3 regions of the Desulfobacula phenolica genome follow, and region 2 is predicted to be linked to each of the others. Evidence: riboswitches for the same ligand, from Rfam matches in the RefSeq annotation. Region 2 holds a riboswitch; each other region holds the start of a gene.
The links. Region 2 has a riboswitch for cobalamin ahead of BLT94_RS00940 (metal-sulfur cluster assembly factor). Riboswitches for the same ligand answer to the same signal wherever they lie in the genome.
Positions count from the first base shown of each region.

Region 1 (7,590 bases), on a different contig from region 2:
TCAAGAGAACCCATCTGGGCCAGATTGATATTACCGATAATCGCGGTAAGGGTATTGTTAAAATCGTGGGCAACCCCACCGGCAAAGGTGCTGATACTTTTAAGTTTTCTTGATGTCTCAATTGTTTTATCAAATTCCCGGAATAATTTTTCGTGTTCTTTTTTGTCTGTGATGTCAAATGCCGTTTCAAGGCGGACGATTCTATTGTCAGGCCACTCAATGGCTTTGTCAATAATCCTGTACCAGCGGTTATTGAGTGTGTTGCAAAATTCCCATTCATATGCTTCATCCGGTTTTCCATCGGGATGAACAAGTCTTTTGTTGGTGCAAAAAGAACAGACCCCTGTCTGATTTTTCTGGATAACCTGCCAGCATTTTTGTCCTTCAAGTACCACTGAATCATCATATCCCAATGTCTGTTTTAATTTTTTATTGGTATATATCAATTCATGGGTCTGCATATCCGATACAAATACGATTGACTCCATTGAATCAAGTATAGCCCTGAAAATATCAACATCTTTTTCAATATTCTTTTTTGGTATGATTTGATCGTTTATCTGATTATATTTTTTTTCCATAATGCTCCCTGCTATATTCCCAATCGGCTTAAACAGACAGGAAAATTTTCAGGCGATAAGCGCCGATATTAATTTTATATATCAAAAAATCGCATTGTCATAAATTTTTCTATAACTGCCACGGGCAGACTTGGTATTTCATCCTGGTTTGCCCACAACAAAGATTGAAAGCCTCTGTATGAATTTTTTAAGACTTTCATATAAAATCATCTGGATTTTAATTAAAACCAAGTTTATACTTTGTATAAAAAAAATACAATCAGTAAAAACCCTTAATTTCAATAAATAATTTTCAATATTCCCAAAAAAGTTATGCTTAAAAATTTGGCTGTATTTATTTTGCATGGGATTTTTTATAAAATCATTACGATTTCAAGATAGCAGAAGAGACGATATGCGCCTGAAAAAGCAGTTTGCCCACTGAAAATTCATGCATATATTATGAAATGACAGATTCTAACAGCAACCCAAAAATCATGGAGACATAACTATGACAACCCTGAATAGAATTTCAGCAGTTGATGCAAAAACAAGGGTGGATTCTGGTCTGTCCTTGCTGGTTTGCATCTATGACGATGAAAAATTTCATTCCCAGGCCCACCTTGAAGGTGCCATTCCCATGAGTGAATTTTTAAAATTAAAACCTGATCTTGGCAAAGACACGGACATTATTTTTTACTGAGGCTGAGTCGATGATAAGTCTTCGGCAGGTCTTGCCGTACAATACACAAAAGAAGGTTACACCAATGTCAGGTTTCTTGACAAAGGAATCAATGGATGGAAAGAAGCGGGATTTAATGTTCTTTAATTGCATACCCTGCCATGGCGATTTTGCCATGGCAGGGTATGCAATTCCTATTGGATTTAACTGATTTCAGAACGCATCAACCAAATCAACCGGTAACCCAAAATCATCAACTTCTAATACCTATTGGACATCATTGATTCCCACTTCTTCAAAAGTTTTGATGTCTGCAAGAATTCTTGTGGAAAGATCCAGAAGTTCCATACACACGGCAGCGCCGGTTCCTTCCCCTAATCTGAATTTCAAATCAATCAAGGGTTCAAGCCCCAGTCGTTTGTGCATGAACCGATGACCTGTTTCCACGGATTTATGACTGACAAAAAGATAATTTTTTGCCGCAGGTGCAAGTTCGCAGGCAATCAAAGCACCTGCAGTAGAGATAAACCCGTCGCAGATAACCGGAATGCCCCTGGCGGCAGCGCCCAGGACGAGGCCTGCAAGCCCGCCGATCTCAAGTCCCCCGACTTTTGACAACACGTCAACAGGATCATGGGGATCAGGCTTATGAAGGGCAAGTCCTTTTTTGATGACATTAATCTTATTTTTCAAGCTCTTATCATCAATACCGGTCCCGCGGCCCGTAAGTTTTTCAACTTCAATTCCGGAAAAGGCGGCAATAATGGCGGAAGAAGGTGTTGTGTTGCCGATCCCCATATCGCCGGTTCCCAACAGATCAACCGGCTCCAGAGCCTCAAGTTCATTTACGATTTCAATGCCTGCTTCAATAGACAAAATAGCCTCTGCCCGTGTCATGGCAGGTTCTTTTGTGAAATTGGCGGTCCCGTATCTGACTTTTTTATGAAAGATGGGCAGGTCCGGGGCAAAATCATGATTTACCCCTATATCAGCCGCTTTAACAATAGCACCCGCATGTTTTCCAATGACATTGACCGATGCCCCGTTATTGGCAAAATTATAGACCATCTGGGGGGTGACGTCAGCCGGAAAAAGACTGACCCCTTCCTGGGTAACCCCGTGATCTCCCGCACAGGTAATGATCCGTTTATTTGAAAGATTAACATTAATGGTGCCTTTTATTGCGGCAAGCCTTGCTGAGATATCTTCCATGATGCCAAGACTTCCAACCGGCTTGGCCTGATTTGCCAGCCGTTCTTTTGCCGAATGAAATGCATCCTCATCAAGTGTTTCATCAATGGATAAAATAGTCTGATCTAATAAGCTCATAATACTTACCTCTTGTCTGTAATATCCTTCTCAAATATTTCCATGCCTTTTTTCATGGCACAAAAATCCCCGCACATGGTGCAGGTTTCTTGTTGGGCAGGCGCACGTTCCTCACGGGTTTTTCTGGCAATTTCAGGAAATAACAGATATTTTTCCAGATCATTCCATCTCATGTCCCGTCTTGCCATGGCAGCCTGTTTTTCATTTTCCCGCCGGTCAGGGTATTTGGAAATATCCCCGATACGGGCTGCAAGCCGAGTGGCCCTCACGCCTTCTCTCACGTCATTGACATCCGGCAGGGCAAGATGTTCGGCAGGAGTGATATAACAGATCAGATCCGCGCCAAACCGGGCGGAACTTGCCGCACCAATGGCGGCGGTGATATGATCGTATCCTGCGCCGGTATCGCAGGGGATGGGGCCTAAAACATAATAAGGCGCATTGCCGGACATGCGTTTTTCCAGCATGATATTGCCTTCAATTTCGTCCAGGGGGACGTGGCCCGGTCCTTCCACCATCATCTGGCAGCCCTGATTCCGACCGATTTCCGCCAGTTCGCAGTTGATGATCATTTCAGCCATCTGGGCACGGTCATGGCTGTCATGGATGGCACCGGCCCTGATCCCGTTGCCTAAGGAAAGAACGGCATCATATTTTTTCATCAACGCACACACACGGTCAAACTGCTCATACAAGGGGTTCTCTTTTTTATTGATATCCATCCAGGCCACCATATAGGTTCCGCCCTTGGATGCCAGACCGCCATAACGAAATCCCTGTTTTCTTAAGCGTTCAATGGTGTACTGGTTAATCCCGCAATGAATGGCCATAAAGCTCAAGCCGTCATCCAATTGCTTTTCAATCAGGTCAAACAGGTATTCAGGGTCTAATTTTGCCGGATTTTTGTATTTGCGGATGGCTTCTTTAAATGCCTGGTACAACGGCACATTGCCCACGGCAAGATCGGTATTGGCCAGAACCGTTTGCCTTACGTTATCAAGATCCCCGGCAGCAGACAATTCCATTAAGGTGTCAGCCCCTTCTTCCCGGGCAGCCTCTGCCTTTGCCACCTCAAGATTAACATCACAGATATCTGAAGAGGTTCCAATGGAAGCGTTCACCTTGGTGCGCAGGCCGGTTCCAATTCCGGTAACCTTTTGCCCGGGGCGCTTGGGATTACAGGGGATAACAATTTCACCCTTTGCCACATGATCTAAAATAAAGGATTCAGACAGCCCTTCAGTCTGGGCAACGATTTGCATTTGTTTTGTGATGGTTCCCTGGCGGGCATGCTCAAGCTGTGTTGTCATAGTTTCCTCGCTATCAAATCTCCTGTAAAACCAAAAAAATTTTGCAAGAGATGAGTTCTTACAAAACCTTTTACCATTAGATTTTACAATGATTTTTACCTGGCTCGTCTTCTGACTTCCGGCATTAAACCTGTTTTTTTAGCCTTCCCGTTTTCACAGTGGCCTTTATAAAAAAAAACAGATGTTTCCGGTTACAGCGGCGGGACCGTTACGGAGTTTCACCGTATTCCGTTTGCCAAGGCAACCAACAAAATATGAACACTTTTTATAGAATACGGCGTGTGAAGTCAATATTTTTTTTGCACGACGATCAAGGTTACATGGGTAACGTTGCACGGTCTCCTTGTAAGGATACGGGTCAGCTTAAATATAATCAATGAACACTAAGAAATTATTTTAAAATCGAACAAACTTATACGAGATCCTTCTGAAAACAAGCAAGAAAGACAAGAACGAACCTATATCCGATGAAGAAATACTTGAATTTTATGAATGAGATTAAAAATACTGATTTGGAAGCTGTAGCAAAAATCCTCGATCTTGAGTATTCTGAATCAGAATCCATACTTATTCCATTCCTGAGCAGAACATATAATGTGTCGCAAAAAGGCATATATCGTGATGATAGGGTGGACCGCTCCGCGCTCCACCCTATCGGTGCGATATCGGTATTATAATAATTTTTAACTTGTCTGCCGTTGAAAAGCTCAATGATATTTTCGAAAAAAGATGGGCCTGAGTCTGCTACCTTTTTAAACTGTTTGACGCATTGATGTTCAAAAAAAACTGGATCAATCTTTATCTATTTTAACCGCTCACCCATTAGACTTCCAATTCGCACGGCTTCGTCCCATACTTCCTTTTGATCCTCTACTTTGGCATATTGAACATCAGCTGCCTTTGTTCCGGTCTCAATCAGATTACTTCTGAATGCACTCATCTCGCAATCATACCCCACACCGCAGAACGCACAGACAATATTTCCCTGAACCGTTACCTGTCCGATAAGATCCATGTTCTCATATTCTTTGAACTCGGTAGCCAATGCTTTATTGACAGCGGTCAGTGCCTCCGGCACAAGTCCGGTCAGAACGGTTGCAACCAGTTTGCCTTTTAAAAGATTTTTCTGGTGTCTGAACGACCAGAATCTTTCTAAAAGCGCCTTTGTGAATCCATCAATTTGTGAATAGGGAATATATCCACCAATCACCAGGGCTTTGGCTGCTTTAATTTTTTCTGCAAGTGCAGGAAAGTCATCGTTTTGTTTGCAAACGTTATCATGGACGCATTTATAACAGGCAAGGCAGGGTCTGACATTAATTGAACTGAGCTTCACAAATTCGGTTTCTGCACCGGTTGCATCCAATACCGCTTTGATGATACGATCTGTGTTACTGTTTTTTGTGGGGCTTCCGGAAATTCCTAATACGTCGATACTCATTTATATTCTCCTTATTTGATATAGATATTGATTCCTATCGTTCATTGATACAAACGAATATATTTTAAATAGCCAAACATTCTGTAATAATTGCTACAATATTAACAATAATATTTAATAATACGGTTTACAAAGGAGGTTTGCAATTTAATCAAATTACGCATATTTTAACACCATTATCCTAATTTAAAAGACTATTTTGAACAAACATTCAAAAAATTGTTGATGCGGGATCTTTTGGGGTTTATCTTGAACGTACATTAAAGATTAATTTGTTTGTGAACAAAAACATTGATTGAGTTCCTGTTATTGATTTTAAAATACTGCTATTCTATCGTTATTATTAGGCGCTTTTCCTAATTTGCAGAAGGGGCACCATGTCGAATCGCAAGTTTATGTTACCGGTTTCAATTTTCAAAAGACTTTTTTATCATCAGGCATTTCCATCCCATGAGGTCCGGGGATGGCTTTTTTACCATGCCCTGAATCTTGCTTTTTCTGATGCATATCATCCGGCCTCAGCTTTTTGATTTGATCCCCATTCAGAATTTTTCCAACCGCCAGTCGAGATTCAATATCCTGGATAAAAATTTTACCTTTTATGTCTGAAATTTTTTTCGCCAGTTGAATGACTGCTGCATTGTCAACAATGTCATCGGAAAATGCCTTATCCATTTGCAGACGAAAAGCGTCGAGTTGTGCTTTCAACTCCAAACACTTTTCACGAAAGGTAAAATCCGCATCCCGGAGCTGTTTGACCTGTTCTTTTGTGAGTTTCAGTTTCTGAACCATTTGCGGATTTCGCCAGATTCCAAGGGCGGGCTGATTATGGTCTTGCCTGTCAAATCCCTTGTCCTGCCTTTGGTAGTCTGGTGTGAACGCCCCTGCCAGTGATGGAGTAAAGCATACCATAATCACAAAAACAATTACGCCAGTGCCGATTTTTTTACTAAAATTAGAATTCATGGTGTATCTCCTTTTAATGGTTGTCATTTTTCCAAGGATTTCTTCCTCGATCTTGAACTTATGATAGGCAACGGGTGTAAAGAATTTATGTTATTCGAAAACAAAATTGTAAGAATTTTGTAAAGTGAATTGCCCCGGTGTTATATTATGGTATAAAAAATGAGGATATTAAGTTGAATTTAAAAAAAGGATATCATAATGACGCATCAAGAGATTGTGCCGGCTAAGATGAAAATTTTGATTATCGACGATGACAAAAAACTGTGCCGGCTTGTGGCGGATTACCTGGAGCCCATGGGATACGATGCAGAGGCTGCCCACAACGGAACCCAGGGACTGCAAATGATCCTTGAGGGTGACTATCACGCGGTGATTCTGGACGTGATGATGCCGGGGATGGATGGGTTCGAGGTATTGAAACGGTTGCGCAAGGAATCCGACATACCGGTTTTGATGCTCACCGCGCGGGGTGAAGAAACCGACAGAATTGTGGGACTTGAGATGGGGGCCGATGATTATTTGCCCAAGACCTTTTCTTCTCGTGAGCTTTTAGCACGACTTCGCGCCGTTACCCGCCGATATTTCATATCTGAAAGTCAGTCTACATCCGAAGCTGCGGATAACGTCTTGATATTCGGGGATCTGCAAATTGAACAAAGCTCTCGAACCGTTCGTTTTCATGGAAAAAAAATAGTCCTTACCCCCATTGAATATAATCTTTTGACCTGCCTGGCCGGAGCAGCCGGACGGGTTCTGACACGGGATCAGCTTTTGGATGCCGTTACCGGTCGCAGTTATGAAGTGTTCGACCGAACCGTTGATGTCCATATCTCTTCCCTGCGGCGCAGGCTCGGTGAAGATCCTCGCAACCCTATGTTCATTCAAACTATTCGAAGCGTCGGGTACATGTTCAAGATGCCCGGGGAACAGACATGATCAGGCCTGTGTCGTCCCTGTTTTCAAAAATTGTGGGCTGGTTTTTTCTCAACATAGCCTTGGTGGCAACGGTTCCTGTAATCTTTATTGTGTTCCAGCCCCAGGTTAATCTCCATGCTGTTTTCGGAGAACAAGTGTTCAACCGCCTTAGGACCGCCGGCATGCTTATGGCCCATGACCTGAAACAGACGTCAAGGGATAACTGGTCCAAAGTGCTTGCCAGACATGCAGAAATCCATCAGGTTGATTTTACACTTGTGCTTGAAGACGCCTCTTGTTTTTCTTCCATGGAAACGAATCTGCCTGAAGAAGTGATCGCAAGGGCGAGGGAGGCGTTGGATCCAAAACCGCATCCGGGACATTTGA
Region 1 covers NZ_FNLL01000009.1:106,326-113,915, reverse strand. Annotated here, with positions in the region: gene BLT94_RS15170 (hybrid sensor histidine kinase/response regulator) at 1-581, opposite strand, end outside; gene BLT94_RS15160 (apurinic/apyrimidinic endonuclease family protein) at 1,072-1,263, shown strand; gene cobT (nicotinate-nucleotide--dimethylbenzimidazole phosphoribosyltransferase) at 1,510-2,571, opposite strand; gene thiC (phosphomethylpyrimidine synthase ThiC) at 2,577-3,881, opposite strand; cobalamin riboswitch at 3,966-4,145, opposite strand; gene BLT94_RS15135 (flavodoxin family protein) at 4,684-5,322, opposite strand; gene BLT94_RS15130 (Spy/CpxP family protein refolding chaperone) at 5,737-6,288, opposite strand; gene BLT94_RS15125 (response regulator transcription factor) at 6,487-7,224, shown strand; gene BLT94_RS15120 (sensor histidine kinase) at 7,221-7,590, shown strand, end outside.
Region 1: another riboswitch for cobalamin. It lies ahead of thiC (phosphomethylpyrimidine synthase ThiC); the one in region 2 lies ahead of BLT94_RS00940 (metal-sulfur cluster assembly factor).

Region 2 (7,590 bases):
AGACTCCCCTTACAAGCTGGGGTTTGCCAAATGGTATGGCCTTTGTGGGGCAATATTCAGCACATTTTTTACAGATGTTGCAAAATTCTTTTATGCCCAGTTTCACAGGCTTGTCAAAGACAAGGGGAAGATCGGTTGTAACAACTGCAAATGAACCCCTTGGCCCCATTTTGTCATTGATGATCATGCCGTTTCTCGCCAGCTCTCCAAGACCTGCTTTTATGGCAAGGGGAACAATCTGGACTTCGCTCCACCTTGAGTAATGTGCCCTTGCAGAATATCCCATTCCCCTTATAAATCTTGCAAGTTCGACTGCTGTCTTTCCTCCTTCGGAAAAGAATCTCATGGTTTCTTTTAAATTCTCCAGCTCTTTGGCGGGTATCTTTTCCGAAGTCTTTATCATCCGGCCTGACAAGGCAGCAGCAAGCTCTTCGGGAATGGAAGAGTAAAGTTCTTCCCAGGGAAGCGGTGCTGATGGAGCAGCAAGCTTATATCTTATATCCTTACCCACTATTATGGCATTGGGGTGGGTAAGCCTTATGGGGTTGCCATTGTGATCATTTGTAAAAACAAAGGTGGGGTCAAGCTGTGTGATTCCAACCATCCTGGCTCCAAGAGCCTTGGCCTGGTCCTTGATATGCTCTGTTAAAATTTTTTCATTGGTCACCTTTATTCTGGTCTGGTCTGGTTTTCCATCCCTGTTTATCTTATGGGAAACCTTGCCGACACAGATATCATATATGGAAAGGGTCAGCTGATCCGAGGGAAGAGCCATACTCATATCGGCGTAAAGCTCTGATCCTGGTTGCTGTCTTGCATCATAACGATCCTGTTTTGCCTTTATCTGAGTTGAACCAAAGGAATTTGATCCCGTGCTCTTCTGGGTCGGAATGAACAGAGCCAGTATGAATATGGAGAACAGACCCAGGCCGGTGATCATAATTTTTTGTATTTTTTTGCTCTCAAATGCACCTCTTTGTTTTAATCTGATAAAACCATAGGTGACCCCTGTCATGCTTATCAATGCAATAGAGCTGATGATAACTCCCTTGCTCATTTTTTCTGAGAAAAGTATGGTGGTAAGAACCAATAACAAGCCATCTATCGTAATGAGGCATAAAAAGCTTGTTAATTCAAACCATTTCCATCCCGGTTTCATATGTAAATTCCTTTACAGATCAGCATGGATAACTTCCTTTAACTTATTTGGTTTCCATGAAAAGTTTGCTGATATTTTAATTAAATTTGATTATCCTTGTTCAACCATGGTATTTTTCATAAGGCTCCCCGGCTCAGGACACTGCAACTCAAGATTTGCAAATTGTTTTTTTTGCAAAACTTCTTCCAAGGTCGCGGGTTTCTTTCTCGGGGAGCCTTGTTCATGGTCCGGACACTATTCTTTTTCGGGTTTGAAAAATAACATGGTTACAAGGCCCGGAGCTGAGAATATTAAAAACATGGCCATGAATCGCCATCCTGCCCGAAGGCTTCCCACTTCAATTCCATCGTAAAAGCCCCATAGTCCAAACAAAAGCATTCCGACAACCACTGACCATCCCCACATCTCAATCCATGTGAGACTCACAGACAGCTCCTTTGAACCTATTTTTAGAGACATAAATAACTCCTTGTTAAATTTTTTTATTCATTTACCCAGTCGTCTGCAGCTTGTTTATAAGACCAGGTCCCTTTTTCATATTTTGATCTTGGCGGATAAACATCTTTGTCTTGTTTATACCAGCCTCCGGAATAAGCTTTTCCTTGCTTTAGCTGACGCTCGGCTTCCTCTTTTGTCAAAACTTCTCCAATTTCCTTAAGATCCTTGTCAGTCTCTTTATCAGGAATATCCCAGTGAATGTTACGGTTCCTTCCATTTTCATCAAGGAGGTGGGCGGGAATTTCTCCCCATTCAATGCCTTTGTAGCGTATGCCGACCTTGCCCATTTTAGCTCCCACACCTGTTGCCCATTCTTCATCAGGGCTTCTGTCTTCTTCAGTATAGATATAGCTTCCTATTTTTCGTGGAAATTTGGTTTTATGACCTGGGTTTTCAAGCAGCCATCTTGCCGGGCGGTTTGTGCCAAATTGTTTTGAATCAGTTCCGTACTGGTAATCAAGCCAGTCTTCAAGCCCTACACCGTTGACATTTCCAAAAAGGTAAGGAGCAAGATATGAATGTTTGAGCATGTAATTGCCCATAAGATGAAAAGCCGTGGCTGGTTTGTTGTAAGGGCAGGATTTAAGACATTCGTTGCAGCAGTTGCCATTTAGATTGCCTACCCTGAAACGGACACATTTATCCTTGTCCACATGCCACATCTCAATTCCGTTCTCAATGGTTCTTTTTCCCATGGGAATTGCATTGACCGGGCAGGAACGGGCACAACGGTCACAATGTTCACAAAACCTTGTTACACCATAGGATTGACGGGGAGGATCAACTGCCATTGGAAAATCAGTAAGAATGGTGGCGGATTTAAATCTTAAGCCGCCTACGCTTGGTACAACCGCATCACTGAGCCGGCCGTATTCACCAAGGCCGCAATAGACGGAAAAGGGTGTTTCAATGGTTTCATAATTTATACCTCCATGACCCACTCGTGCCGCATATCCCATATCCCTTAATGTCTGGGCAAGACGTATAGCAATAAATGCGCTGGTGCTATAAGCCTGGCCGCTTTTTGTGATGCTCCACCATGAAAAGCCCGGATCACTTAAGACCCTTCTCCATCTTTGATCTGTGAACACCTGAATGCCGTATTTGAGTTCTTTAACCTGATCCAGGGGAAGGGGGTTTCCCGCCGTCATGAAATCATGTGAGTAAAACCATCTGGGGTCCATTCTACAGATACCCACATCCTCTGAACCAAGCCATAATCCAATCTCCTTTATCATCATGGCATTTTCTTCGGGAGTGTATTTCGCCTTTTTGTAGCCAAGTTTTCCCGCAACATTTCCCAGCAGAACATCCCCTTTGTTCCAGCCGAGTTTTTTCTCCCGGTGTGCCCCTTCCCAGTTGGTCCAGGGATATTTATGAACTTTAACGGGTTCCCCCATTATCTGATCATTCGCCCTGAGTGCATCCGTCAATATTGTTGAACCAAAAAGCGACCTTGACAAAGGAAGGCTCATTAAAAAATTTGGGTTGTCAATGGACTTGATGGTCTCTTCGTCAGTGTATACAAGACCGCTGTTGCTTACTTGAGGGCCGAGAACCCCCATCAGAGCCCTTCCAAATCCATGGTTCATTTCGCTGAACCTGTGGGTTTCGCCCTTGATATAGTTGGGTGCTTGAGGTGCGGGAAAAGGAAAGAACATGAAAAAAGCGATAATTGTCCAGAAGCTTGACATGGATATGATTCCGATTTTTCGCATTTTTTCAGTAATCTTGAACATCATGCTCCACCAGCCCATGGCAACGGCCGCAGACAGCATGATTGCAAACAGAGCGTAAATATTAAGCTTTGATGCAAAAAAACATACTATGGATACGGCAAATACAACCCATAAGCCTATAAGTATGTGCTTTTTAAGTTTTTCATCCATAAAAAATTCCTCCAAAAAAATTAAAAACTGGTTAATTGTTTTTGTGCCTGAATATACTGCACAATCATTGCTTTGGCTGACCAGGCCTTCGTGGTCTCTATGCCTCCTTGTTCTCAATATCTACTTGTTCTCAATGTCTTATTGTTCTCAATGTCTTATTGCTCCATGATTAATTTGATATGCGGGCAATAGTGGATATCCCAAGGCCGATATGACAAAAAACAATACCAATGAATTCCGTCCAGGAGGGCCTTATTCCGCTTATAAACCATAGTGTGGTTATGGATACCCATGATGTGGCAAGCCAGATAATGGATATCTCATAATAAGAAAGGTTAAAGTGAAATTTGCCGATCTGAACCAGAATTCCACTTAAAATAAAAATCACAACAGTGAGCAGGATAATGACGGGTTTGGTCAAAAAGATCAGACGCAGATATTCCATTACGCCGTTGGCCTCATTCCATTGTGTGCCGGAAAGTGCTGCGGAAATAGCCATAAACAGACATGCAACCAGATAAAAAGCTGCAATTTCCATTGCCTTCCTCCTCATATTAATGCTTTGGTTATTGATTAAAGGTTTTGAAAACAAACTTAACTGTTTCATGAAATAAGCCCCAGAATTGAAATTGCCTTACAACAAAAAAAGATTCCAACGCCAATGGAGGCAATTTTGCCAAGCAGGGCAAAATTTTTGCGCCCGGATAAACCTCCCATGAATCCCAAGGGGAGTATATAGAGGGTGGTGGCCAGAAAAAATGCCAGGAAAAACAGAACTCCGAACAAGGGGTTTGCTGATTTTTGAAGACAATAGGAGATGGCCAAAAGAAAAGGCGGGCAAACATTAAGTCCTGTAAGGATTCCCAATACATACGGGAAATAATTTGTGTTACCGATTTTGTTTGCCTGGGAACACATGCCGAAATGAGGAAGTTTTACGCCCATGCCATAGGCAATAAGAAGGACGGAAAGGACAATGGTGGCCCAGGCACCTGTCTTGAATCCATAAGCGCCCAAAGCTTCACCCAACAGGCCTATGGCAAGGCCAAAAACAAGATAGGCAATGAAGCGACCCCCTATGAATTTTAAAAGAAAACTCCAGGTGGAGGATCGTGAATTGATCTGCCCCCTGGCAAGGGTTACGGAAAAAAGCACGGGTACACAGGAAGTAAAGCAGGCCGGGCCTGTGGCAATTCCCAGCAGAAAACCATTTGTTGCAGGTTCCAGAAACGATACCATGGTAAATCCTTTGTGTATGAAAATTTTAAAAAAATCAAAACAGCAATTTGTATATTTTGCTGCGGGCAAACCAAGGAGACCGGATTATAGTATGAAATGGCCGGGTCTGCCTGCGGCAGTTAGTTGGTTCATTCGTTGTGAATGTGATCAGGTGCCTGACCTAAACCAAGAAGCTGATCCCGTATTTCGGGAGCCAGCCGGTTGATGGTCCAGGGCGGATCAAAGGTGAGCTTTAGATTGATTGTTTCAAGTTCAGGGATTTTTAACAATTCATCCTTGATTCCCTCAATAAATGTTTGTGAAAAAGGACAGGTCGGTGTGGTAAGAGTCATGACAATATTTACCATTCTGTCAATTATGCTCATTTTATAGATAAGACCAAGTTCAAGTATATTAAGCTGGAGTTCAGGGTCCAGGACATTTGCCAGGGCAGAGTTGACAATATTTTCTGTTAACGGGCCTGAAGAGGCGGAGTTTAGCTTGTTTGTCCAGGAGTATTCATTTTTTAAAGCGGAAGGTCCCCGGGTCTGGAAAAAAACTGCTGCAACGACTAAAAGTAGAAATCCATAGATTATGATCAGTTTTGATTTGTTGCTGATATTAATATCAAAAGGCATAGATGCATTCCTGTCAAATATATCCATACCTTCTTTTCCCCGCGGTTAAGACGGTTTATTTGTTCTATCAGTCAAGTATCCTGGCTTGCGGCTCAAACTTTCTCCCCGCACCTTCCCAAACGTATTGTTCAGTGGTTATTGCAGGGTGTATTCCGCTTACAGTTGCGGGGCAGCACCGGATTTTAACCGGCTTCCATGTACTGATAAAAAAATAATGTTCCGTTATAAAGACATAACAAGAAATATGCCAAAGATAATAATAATCATAACTGTTTGAAATAATATTATGATTTTATTAATAGCCATTTATGAAGAAAATAACTATATATCGTTTTTGGCGATAATTAGTTGAAAAACAACTGATTATCGTGGTAAATAAAATTCCATGAAAATTTCACAAGGCTACCAACCGGAATTTGAGTCTCTCCAAAAACTCATGTTGCAGATGTCAAGAGAACGTTCTGAAAAAAAAATACTTAAATTATTATCTGAAACTTTTGTTGCAAGACCCCATGTGGCTTTTCTCAGAATATGGCTCGTCAAGACAGGGGATGACTGCAATGACTGTAATAAAAAACATTTGTGCCGGAATACTTCTTGCCTCCACCTTGTTTCAAGCGTAACTAAAGAGCAGGGAAATAAAGAATGGCAAAGTATAAATGGAGAAGAACGCCGTATTCCACTGGGGTTTTCAGATATAGGTGATGTGGCTCTTAGTGGTCAAGGGGTTCGTCTGGATAATATTCAAAAAGAAAAAAAACATTTATATGAAAACATACTAAGGCAAAATCCTGATTTGATTGGCCACTGTATTCAACCTTTTGTGTCAAAGAATGATATTCTTGGCGTTATATCCGTTTACACCTGGATTGATCTTAAAAGGATAGAAAGGGCGGCACTGTGGCTGGCAACCCTTGCAAATTTCACTGCATCCGCCATTGACAATGCCCGTGCATTTGAAGAGATCAGATCCTTAAAGGGCCGGCTGGAACTTGAAAACAGATATCTGAGAGAAGAAATTGATCATATCCGGTCTTTTGGCGATATCATAGGCATAAGTCCTCCTATTGTGAATATGATCAAGCAGATAGACAATGTTGCCCCAACCAGTGCCAGCGTTTTAATTCTTGGAGAATCAGGAACGGGTAAAGAGCTTGTGGCAAGAGAAATTCACAAACGAAGCACTAGAGGGAACAGGCCCATGATCGGAGTGAATTGCGCATCAATTCCAGGGGAACTATATGAAAGCGAGTTTTTTGGCCACAAAAAAGGAGCTTTTACCGGTGCCATTTCAGACAGGGCCGGTCGATTCCAGGCAGCCGACGGCGGAACTCTGTTTTTAGACGAAGTTGGAGAAATCCCACTTACCATGCAGGGAAAACTGCTCCGGGTTCTGCAGGAGGGGTTGTATGAAAGAATAGGAGAGGAAAAAACCAGAAAAGTTGATGTCAGAATAATCGCTGCCACAAATAGAAACCTTGAAAAAGAAGTTGCAGCAGGAAGCTTTCGCAAGGATCTATATTACCGGCTGAATGTCTTTCCCATTGAGGTTGTTCCCCTGCGTGAAAGAAAAAAAGATATCCCTCTTCTTGCCCGGCATTTTTTAAACATAGTGTCGGGAAAAATGAATCTTCCCGTACCCTATTTGACTGAGTTAAATATCAGGGAGCTCATGAATTATGACTGGCCGGGAAATGTACGGGAACTGCAGAATGTAGTTGAAAGAGCCGTCATCACGTCCAAATCCGGTTGTATTCTTTTTTATTTGCCTGGGAACTCTTCAAAAGTTAAGCATGATGAAGGCGGACTAAGATCTTTAAGAGAAGCACAGGAAAGTAAGACGGTTTTTACAGAAAAACAGATAAATACAAAGATCAGACAAAATATAATATTTGCCCTGGAACAATGTAACGGAAAAATATATGGACCAAATGGAGCAGCAAGTCTTTTGGGCTTAAGACCCACAACCCTGACATCAAGGATCAGCCGTTTTAAAATAAAAAAAGATGAACTTTGCTTGGACCAAAGAGTTATGTCTCAAGGAAAAAAACATAAATGAATCCAGCAGGAACTTGGAGGTTTTTTAGGTCGGTTTGTCCTGGTCAAAGGCAGAAAGATGAGGGTATACGGAACGTTGTCTCTCCAGCCTTTTTCTGTCGGGCAGCCCGGATTATGACAATGGACAGCG
Region 2 covers NZ_FNLL01000001.1:223,647-231,236, forward strand. Annotated here, with positions in the region: gene BLT94_RS00915 (reductive dehalogenase) at 1-1,159, opposite strand, end outside; gene BLT94_RS00920 (hypothetical protein) at 1,394-1,618, opposite strand; gene BLT94_RS00925 (4Fe-4S dicluster domain-containing protein) at 1,642-3,546, opposite strand; gene BLT94_RS00930 (hypothetical protein) at 3,716-4,084, opposite strand; gene BLT94_RS00935 (sulfite exporter TauE/SafE family protein) at 4,150-4,785, opposite strand; gene BLT94_RS00940 (metal-sulfur cluster assembly factor) at 4,914-5,429, opposite strand; cobalamin riboswitch at 5,456-5,621, opposite strand; gene BLT94_RS22475 (sigma-54-dependent Fis family transcriptional regulator) at 5,788-7,461, shown strand.

Region 3 (7,590 bases), on a different contig from region 2:
CCTGGTATTAAAACTGGCCGGTTTTTTAGACATAGATCCCGATTTTGCCCTCCGGGAGATGGCAGACAGGGTGATTCCCGATATCGGGGCTTTAAAAGTCTTTCCTGTTGCGCCCATAAAAAACAAAAAACTTGCATTTATCAACGGTATGTCGGCCAATGAGCGGTTTGCAACCCTGAGCAACTGGAAACGGATGAAACTTGACAGCCCTGATTATGAAAATACTCCTGAAACCATTATAAGCACTCTGGTCAACAACCGGGCGGACAGAATAACAAGATCCAGGATGTTTGCCTCAATTATTGTGGAGGATCTCAGTGCTGATTATCATTTTCTGATCGGATCAAACCTGTCTGGACTCATGGGATTCATTACTGCGGCCTGGGATGAATATCTGGAAAAAATCAATTTGTTCCCAACCGAGACCAATGACCGTAATGCAGGCCTTTCAACATTCCGGCAAGTTGCCGTAAAATTGAGAATAGCACTTTCTTCACAGACGGTTATCAACCGGGCAAAGGTTATGCTCAACAGCCTGGGAGCAAAACTAAGCCAGGAAGAAATCAAAACAGCCGTCACCCATCCTGCTTCATTGCTTGAAAATACGACATTAAAAAACTTGGAATTAAAAAACAGAGCAAAAAAAACAGAGCAAATCATACACCATATTGAGAAATTGAAAAAACAGAACAAAGAGGCTGAAGCATTCCAGGAAAAAATAAAACAGCAACCCAGTACAAAAGCCCTGGAAATGGAGTTTAAAACCCTTGTTACCAGATGGTTTAAGCAAAAATTAATTGTTATTGAAAATGTCCATGCCACAGGCGAACAGATCATCAATACCATTTGCAGCCATACCCCCCCGGGACTGTTGAACAGGGTCATGGGACTGCAGAACATCAAAGGCCCCGGCCTGGATTTTGTTTACCGGTGGCAGGCCTGGGAGCAGTGTTATCTGGCGGGGCAAAATTTATTGAATGACCGGGAACCAGAAGTCTTTGAGCAAGGGTTGAATATGCTCACGTCTTTCCAGGATTATGGCATGTTATGCCGGGATTATCTGATCAATATTTTAGATCAGACAGCAGGCAAAGGGATTGCTCAGACGGAAAAATATCAGGCAGGGATCGCCCTGATCCGGTCAAACCTTGACACTGCCGTCACTGCCATTAAAAATAATCTGACTGTTGCCGGATCTGAAAACAGCATCGCCTCTAAAATAACCGGAATGGTTGAGGCTGTTCTGGATGCAGGTGATGCTGTCAAGCGGCGTAAAATCGCCGACCGGATATACAAAGACCTGATCAATGAACGTATCAGCCATGAACGAGCCGCCATTGAACTGAAAAAATTAAATCAGCGTCAAAAAGGCGGCTGGCTTGCCGGATAACACAACGTGATGCAATGTGATAAAATGTGATGAACAGTTACAGTTAAGGCGGGAAACCCGCAATCCAGATATCTCTTCTAATTTTCTTGTTTTTTTTAACAAAAAATTGAGGAGTAAGGCATTAACAGATCACATGTTACAAAAGGCTGCGGATAAACTCCCCGGCTGCAGCAGCACCTTTTTCTTCCACGATCCTGATAGTCTGGGAGCCGATCACGGCAATATCTGCCTTGCCTTTTAAATAGTCCACATCAGCTTTTTCTTTTACGCCGAATCCCACGGCCAAAGGAAGGTCAGTGGCCTTTCGACACCTTGACAGATAAACGGCAAGATCATCTGAAAAAGCAGTGTCTTTTCCGGTAACCCCTTTCCTGGCAAGGCAATAGACAAAGCCTGAGGCATGGGAGGCTAAATATGCCAGTCTCTCATCGCTTGTTTCCGGGGAAAAAATATAAATGGGGTCCAGATTATTTTTTTGCATGGCACAGATATACTCTTTGCCCTCTTCAGGCGGCAGATCCGGCACAATGGCACCTTTTAGATTTATTTGAACCATTTTGTCTGAAAATTTTTCCATTCCGTATTTAAAAAGAATGTTGGCATAACTCATGAACAAAAACGGGATGGAAAATTCCTTTGATACGGCCCGGGCAAATTCAAAGCATTTTTGAACGGTTGACCCTTTTTCCAGAGCTGCCTGGTTGGCTTTTAAAATCACAGGACCGTCTGCCATGGGTTCTGAAAACGGCAATTGCAATTCCATTAAATCCACTCCGGCATCAACCATCTGCCTTACGATTTCAAAACAGTCTTCAAAGGAGGGATACCCCATGACAATATGGGTCATCAACAAAATATCACGGTTTTTGAGTCGGTCTTTTATATAGGATTCAAGCATTGTATTCTTTGGCCTTTTCAATAATAAATTCTTTCCATTTGGGATCATTAACAGCCTCTGCCACTGTAAAAATGTCCTTGTCACCCCTGCCGGACTGATTGATGATGATCACATCGTCTTTTGAAAGGGAAGGCGCTTCCTTAAATGCCCTGGCAAAAGCATGGGCGGATTCCAGGGCCGGGATAATTCCTTCTTTTTGCATGGTCAGTTTCAGCGCAGCCACAACCTCGGTATCTGTTGCGCTTTCAAACCTTGCTGTTCCCTGGTCATGCATGTGGGATAAAATCGGAGACACTCCCACATAATCCAGCCCGGCTGAAATAGAGTGGGTCTCTTTCATCTGGCCGTCATCATCCTGGAGAAAATAGGTCTTATACCCCTGGGCAATACCATGGCTTCCATCTGCCGAACTCAGCCGGGAGGCGTGCATGCCTGAATTTAAACCCTTGCCTCCTGCCTCAACCCCCACAAGCTCCACAGGATCATTTAAAAATCCTGAAAAAATCCCCATGGCATTGGACCCGCCGCCCACGCATGCATACACCCGTTTGGGAAGTTTTCCTTCCACATCCAGAATCTGCTGTCTTGCCTCCTTGCCAATAATGGATTGAAAATAAGAGACCATTTCCGGGAAAGGGTGTGGCCCGCAGGCGGTTCCCAGGACATAATGGGTGGTGTCCATGTTTGTTACCCAGTCCCGGAACGCTTCGTTGATGGCATCCTTTAAAATTCTTGTGCCGTCTTTTACCGGAACCACGGTGGCACCTAACTGCTCCATCCAGAACACATTGGGACGCTGGCGCAACACATCCACTTCCCCCATGTAGATGGTGCAGTCAAATCCGAACTTTGCCGCCATTGTGGCAGTTGCCACCCCGTGCTGTCCTGCCCCTGTTTCCGCAATCACCCGCTTTTTCCCCATACGTTTGACCAGCAGCCCCTGACCCATTACATTGTTGGCTTTGTGGGCGCCTGTGTGATTGAGGTCTTCTCGCTTGATATATATTTTTGCACCGCCAAATTCCCGGGTAAGGTTGTCAGCAAAGGTCAAAGGGGTGGGACGGCAGGAGTAAGATCCCATCAAGGTTTCATACTCTTTCCAAAAAGACGGATCTTTTTTTATTTTTTCAAACTCAATTTCCAGTTCATCAAACGTGGCAACCAGAATCTCAGGCAAAAATGCCCCGCCATGGTTACCGTAATATCCCCTGTTTTTCATGTTATTTGCTCCTGCTCATGGTTTATACGAAAGAACATTTAACCTGCTGAAATTAAATATTTTTCATTGTTTATTGTGGCAGAGTGATCTGCCATTGCCGTTATATGTAAACCATTGGTTCCAATGGCCGGATATGATCCGGTTTTTTGATTGTTTATGTCGTTTATGTCATCTTAAGGCTCATGGTCTGGGAAAATGCAAATTTATCCGTTCTGCAGTACAAACGTGAAAATATAGCTCCGGGTGCTTCCGGGAAATTCAAAGTCCGTTCCACTTCAAGAACAGGATCGGAAGGATTCAGGTTAAGTGCAGTTGACTTGTTTTCAGGCAGAAAAGATATTTTAAAGGTTTGCCTGCCTGTTTCCGGCTTCAGATAATACTGATCCGACACCACCCCGGAAAGGGATCTGTTTTCAAGATCCACAGTTTCCAGGCCCCTGAACAATACTGGATGAAGATAGATATCCTCCAATAATACAGGATCTGCCTTAACACAGGTTAGGCGCGATAAAAAAAAAGCGGGTTTTCCTTCAAAAGGATTGGTTTTATCATCAGTAACATTCACGGCAGCCAGAGGAGCCAGAAGTTTTGATTCAGTCTTGATCCCTTTTGTTTCAAACGCCTGGGACGTGCCTGCAAGACAAAACAGGTCCACCTGGTTGCCGGGTTGCTTCACAAAAGTTCCAGACCCTCTTTTGCGTTCAACAAGGCCTTTTTTGACAAGTGTATCCATGGCCTGGCGCACTGTTGGACGGCCAATGCCGTACTGCTTTGCCATCCCGTTTTCAGACGGGATAAGATCTCCGGGCATGTATGTTCCGCATCGGATCTGTTCTGTCAGGATGTCTGCCAGCTGATGGTATAAAGGAAGCGGTGACTTGTGGTTGAGCATTATTAACCCCGTAATAATTATTGGAAGAATAGCAAAAGATAAAAAATATCTGTAAAGTTGTCAAGACATTTTAACAAATATTGGATTTTAAGCATTCAAAAATGTTGTTTTTTCAAAATCCTTTTTGTTTTGAAACACTTGCTGTAGGTTTGGGGTAATATGAATTAGTTAAAATAAATTTACCTTGACTTTTTTACTGTCTGTCAATAGGAATACCTGTGTTTTGGTGCTTTAATGCTTAATAGGGAACTCCTGTGAAATTCAGGGACGGGCCCGCCGCTGTAACCCTGCCTCTTTTAAAATAAAGGGGAACTTTTTTGGCTGGAAAATGTCACTGTTTTGTTTGAACAAAATGGGAAGGCTGCCAAAAAAGAAAGGAAGTCAGAAGACCTGCCGAAACCTGATTGATAATCTGCTTTATGGACAGAAGTGGATTAAATGATTTTGAGGATAAAAAAAGGGACTTCCCGGATCAAACATTTGGAGTGATTCGGGATTTTTGTTTGCCCTGTTTCAAGCATATCAAAAACACTTTTGCCTGATGATCAGGAAAATTCCGAATCAATTATGGATTGTTTAATTATAATTGTGAAAGGAATTTAAATGAAACGCTGTCTTGTTGGTTTGATCTTTTTAGCTGTTTTTCTGCCTGCTTATGGAATGGCCTTGGAAATAAAAGAACCTGTTCATAAAATGGATGAATTGGTTGTCACCTCCACCAATAAAATAAATGCAATTAATACGCCTGCCAGTCTTTCCATTATCACTGGAACGGAATTGGAAGAAATGGGGGCAAAAAATGTTATCGAAGCCCTGGGTAAAATTCCAGGTGTTGTTGACAGTAGTGCAAAGCGCGGTACAGTTGTGATTCGCGGCAACAAAAGCGCAATGGCAGGGGGGCCTGTTATCCTGATTGACGGTATCCCGCAAAAAATCGGGGATTCCAGGTATAGTGAATTTGACTTTATTCCCGTAGCTCAAATTGAGCGCATTGAAGTGCTGCGCTCCGCCGGGATTGCATACGGGCCTGGTGCGGCTCGTGGGGTCATCAATATTATTACCAAAAAAGCAAAGCAAGAAGGCATTCATGGTGATGTCTCTGCCGCATACGGTTCATGGGATACCCATGATGAAACCGCATCCCTCCATGGCAGGCAAAACCAGTATGATTACATGTTAAATGTTGGAAACCATCACACTGATGGGTATGAGCAGGAAGAAGAAAACAGGTTATCGGTTCTTGCCAGGCTTGGGTATAATTTGTCTGACCAGACCCGCATTGGCATATGGGTTAATCATATGGACTATGATATGGAGACTGCGTATGGTTTTCGCAAGTACCTGTGGCAATTGGAAAATTACCGCAGGGACATCCATTTTCCGAAAAGTGAAACAGATTCGGATTTGATCTGGCATACTGAAAAAGAGCAGCAAAATTCAATCATTGCCCTTGAACTGTCTCATAAAGATGAGAAAAAATTTATCGATTCCGCACTTTCCTGGACAGGTTATGATGAAACAGACAAGAGCCTTGCTTATCTTTTTGATAAACCCTCAAGTGTGTATCACAATGATTCTGAACAAGATACTTATACGGTCTCAATTTCAGGCGGATACCATTTTAATTTTGGTGCCATAAGCTATACACCCTCAATTGGATTGAATTATGAAAGCATTGATAATGATGTAAGCCGGATATATCCGTTTGATCCGGGTAAAAACACGGATGCATACAATTTTGATCTCCAGGAGAAAACCTATGGTATCTTCTGGGATAATGACTTTCTTTTTCAAGAAAAATGGGGATTTAAAACAGGAGGACGACTGGACAGGACCGAAGTTAAACTGCAAGACAAGGTGCCAAATATTGCAGATGAGGATCGAACCATGTTCAGTTATTTTATGGCCCCGTCCTACCGTTTCACGGACAAGGCAAACCTCTATGTTTCAGCAGGAAGAAATTACTGGTTTCCAACGCCCCGGTATTATGCCTGGGCGGTTGAAGATGGCGGAACTTTTAACCCTCCTGAAAACCTGGAGCCAGAAGAGGTTATGACTTATGAAATCGGTTATAAGCACATGCTGAACAAGGCTTTCAATATAAATGCCACCCTCTATTTTTCAGATTATAAGGACAAGTTCGGCTCAGTCTATGAAGGAACGACATCTCGAGGACGGGGAAATATCGGTGATGCCGAGGCAAAAGGCATTGAGCTTGAAGCCGATGGCCGGGTGTGTTCTTTTTTCGGCTACCGTCTGGCCGGCACCTACCAGGATATCCAATGGACTTCAGGCACAGTATCTGCCAAACTTCATCCGTCAAACACCACGGATAAGCACGCCGACATTGCCGGAAAACAAATTTACTGGGTACCTGAATTCAGCGGTCTTGTGGGGCTTGATTTTTTTCCTTTGGAAGGACTCAAGTTAAGCATGGATATCAATTACATGGGTGAACGATATGTGGATTATTTAAACCGCATAAAATATCCTTCCAAAACAACTGTTGATGCAAGAATTTCCTATGCCTGGAACCAATGGAAATTCTGGGTTCTGGGTAAAAATATTTTTGATGAAGATCTTGAATATGTTTCAAATACTGCAGGCACCTTAACCAGTGCCGACGGCGAGCCTAAAAACGCCTACTATGTTCAGGACGGAGCATATTTTGAAGCAGGTGTCAGCTATAGTTTCTAATTAAAATACAATCAAAGCCTGATCCTTGGAGATGAATTAATGCATAGGCAGGGATCAGGCCAATATCGATTTTATAATCCTTGAAACAAAAAATATTAAAAAAGATCATTATCAAGGATCAAAGATGCCAGGGAAACCATACCGATAAGCTCTCCGCAATCTTCCACAGGAGCTCTTCGAATACCGGCACGGTAAATCAAACGGGCAACGTAACGAATGTCCATATCTGCCGGAACGGTAATAACAGGCTTGGTCATGATTTCATAAACATTAACTTCAGACGGTGAACGACCCGGGATTATCACCTTTTTAATGAAATCTTGAACAACCACCATGGCCCAGGCATCATCCTTGTGCCGTTTGTTGACAAGAAGATAAGAGACTTTTTCAGAACGCATTTTGGCGGCAGCCTCACTGGCTGTTGCAATGCCGTCAATAGAGACAATTCCCTTGGACATCACGTCTCTTGCCCTGATTATTGAGGTTTTGTCAGA
Region 3 covers NZ_FNLL01000012.1:107,962-115,551, reverse strand. Annotated here, with positions in the region: gene BLT94_RS18005 (hypothetical protein) at 1-1,390, shown strand, start outside; gene trpA (tryptophan synthase subunit alpha) at 1,527-2,288, opposite strand; gene trpB (tryptophan synthase subunit beta) at 2,281-3,507, opposite strand; gene BLT94_RS17990 (GntR family transcriptional regulator) at 3,671-4,399, opposite strand; cobalamin riboswitch at 4,607-4,811, shown strand; gene BLT94_RS17985 (TonB-dependent receptor) at 5,003-7,096, shown strand; gene BLT94_RS17980 (CBS domain-containing protein) at 7,192-7,590, opposite strand, start outside.
Region 3: another riboswitch for cobalamin. It lies ahead of BLT94_RS17985 (TonB-dependent receptor); the one in region 2 lies ahead of BLT94_RS00940 (metal-sulfur cluster assembly factor).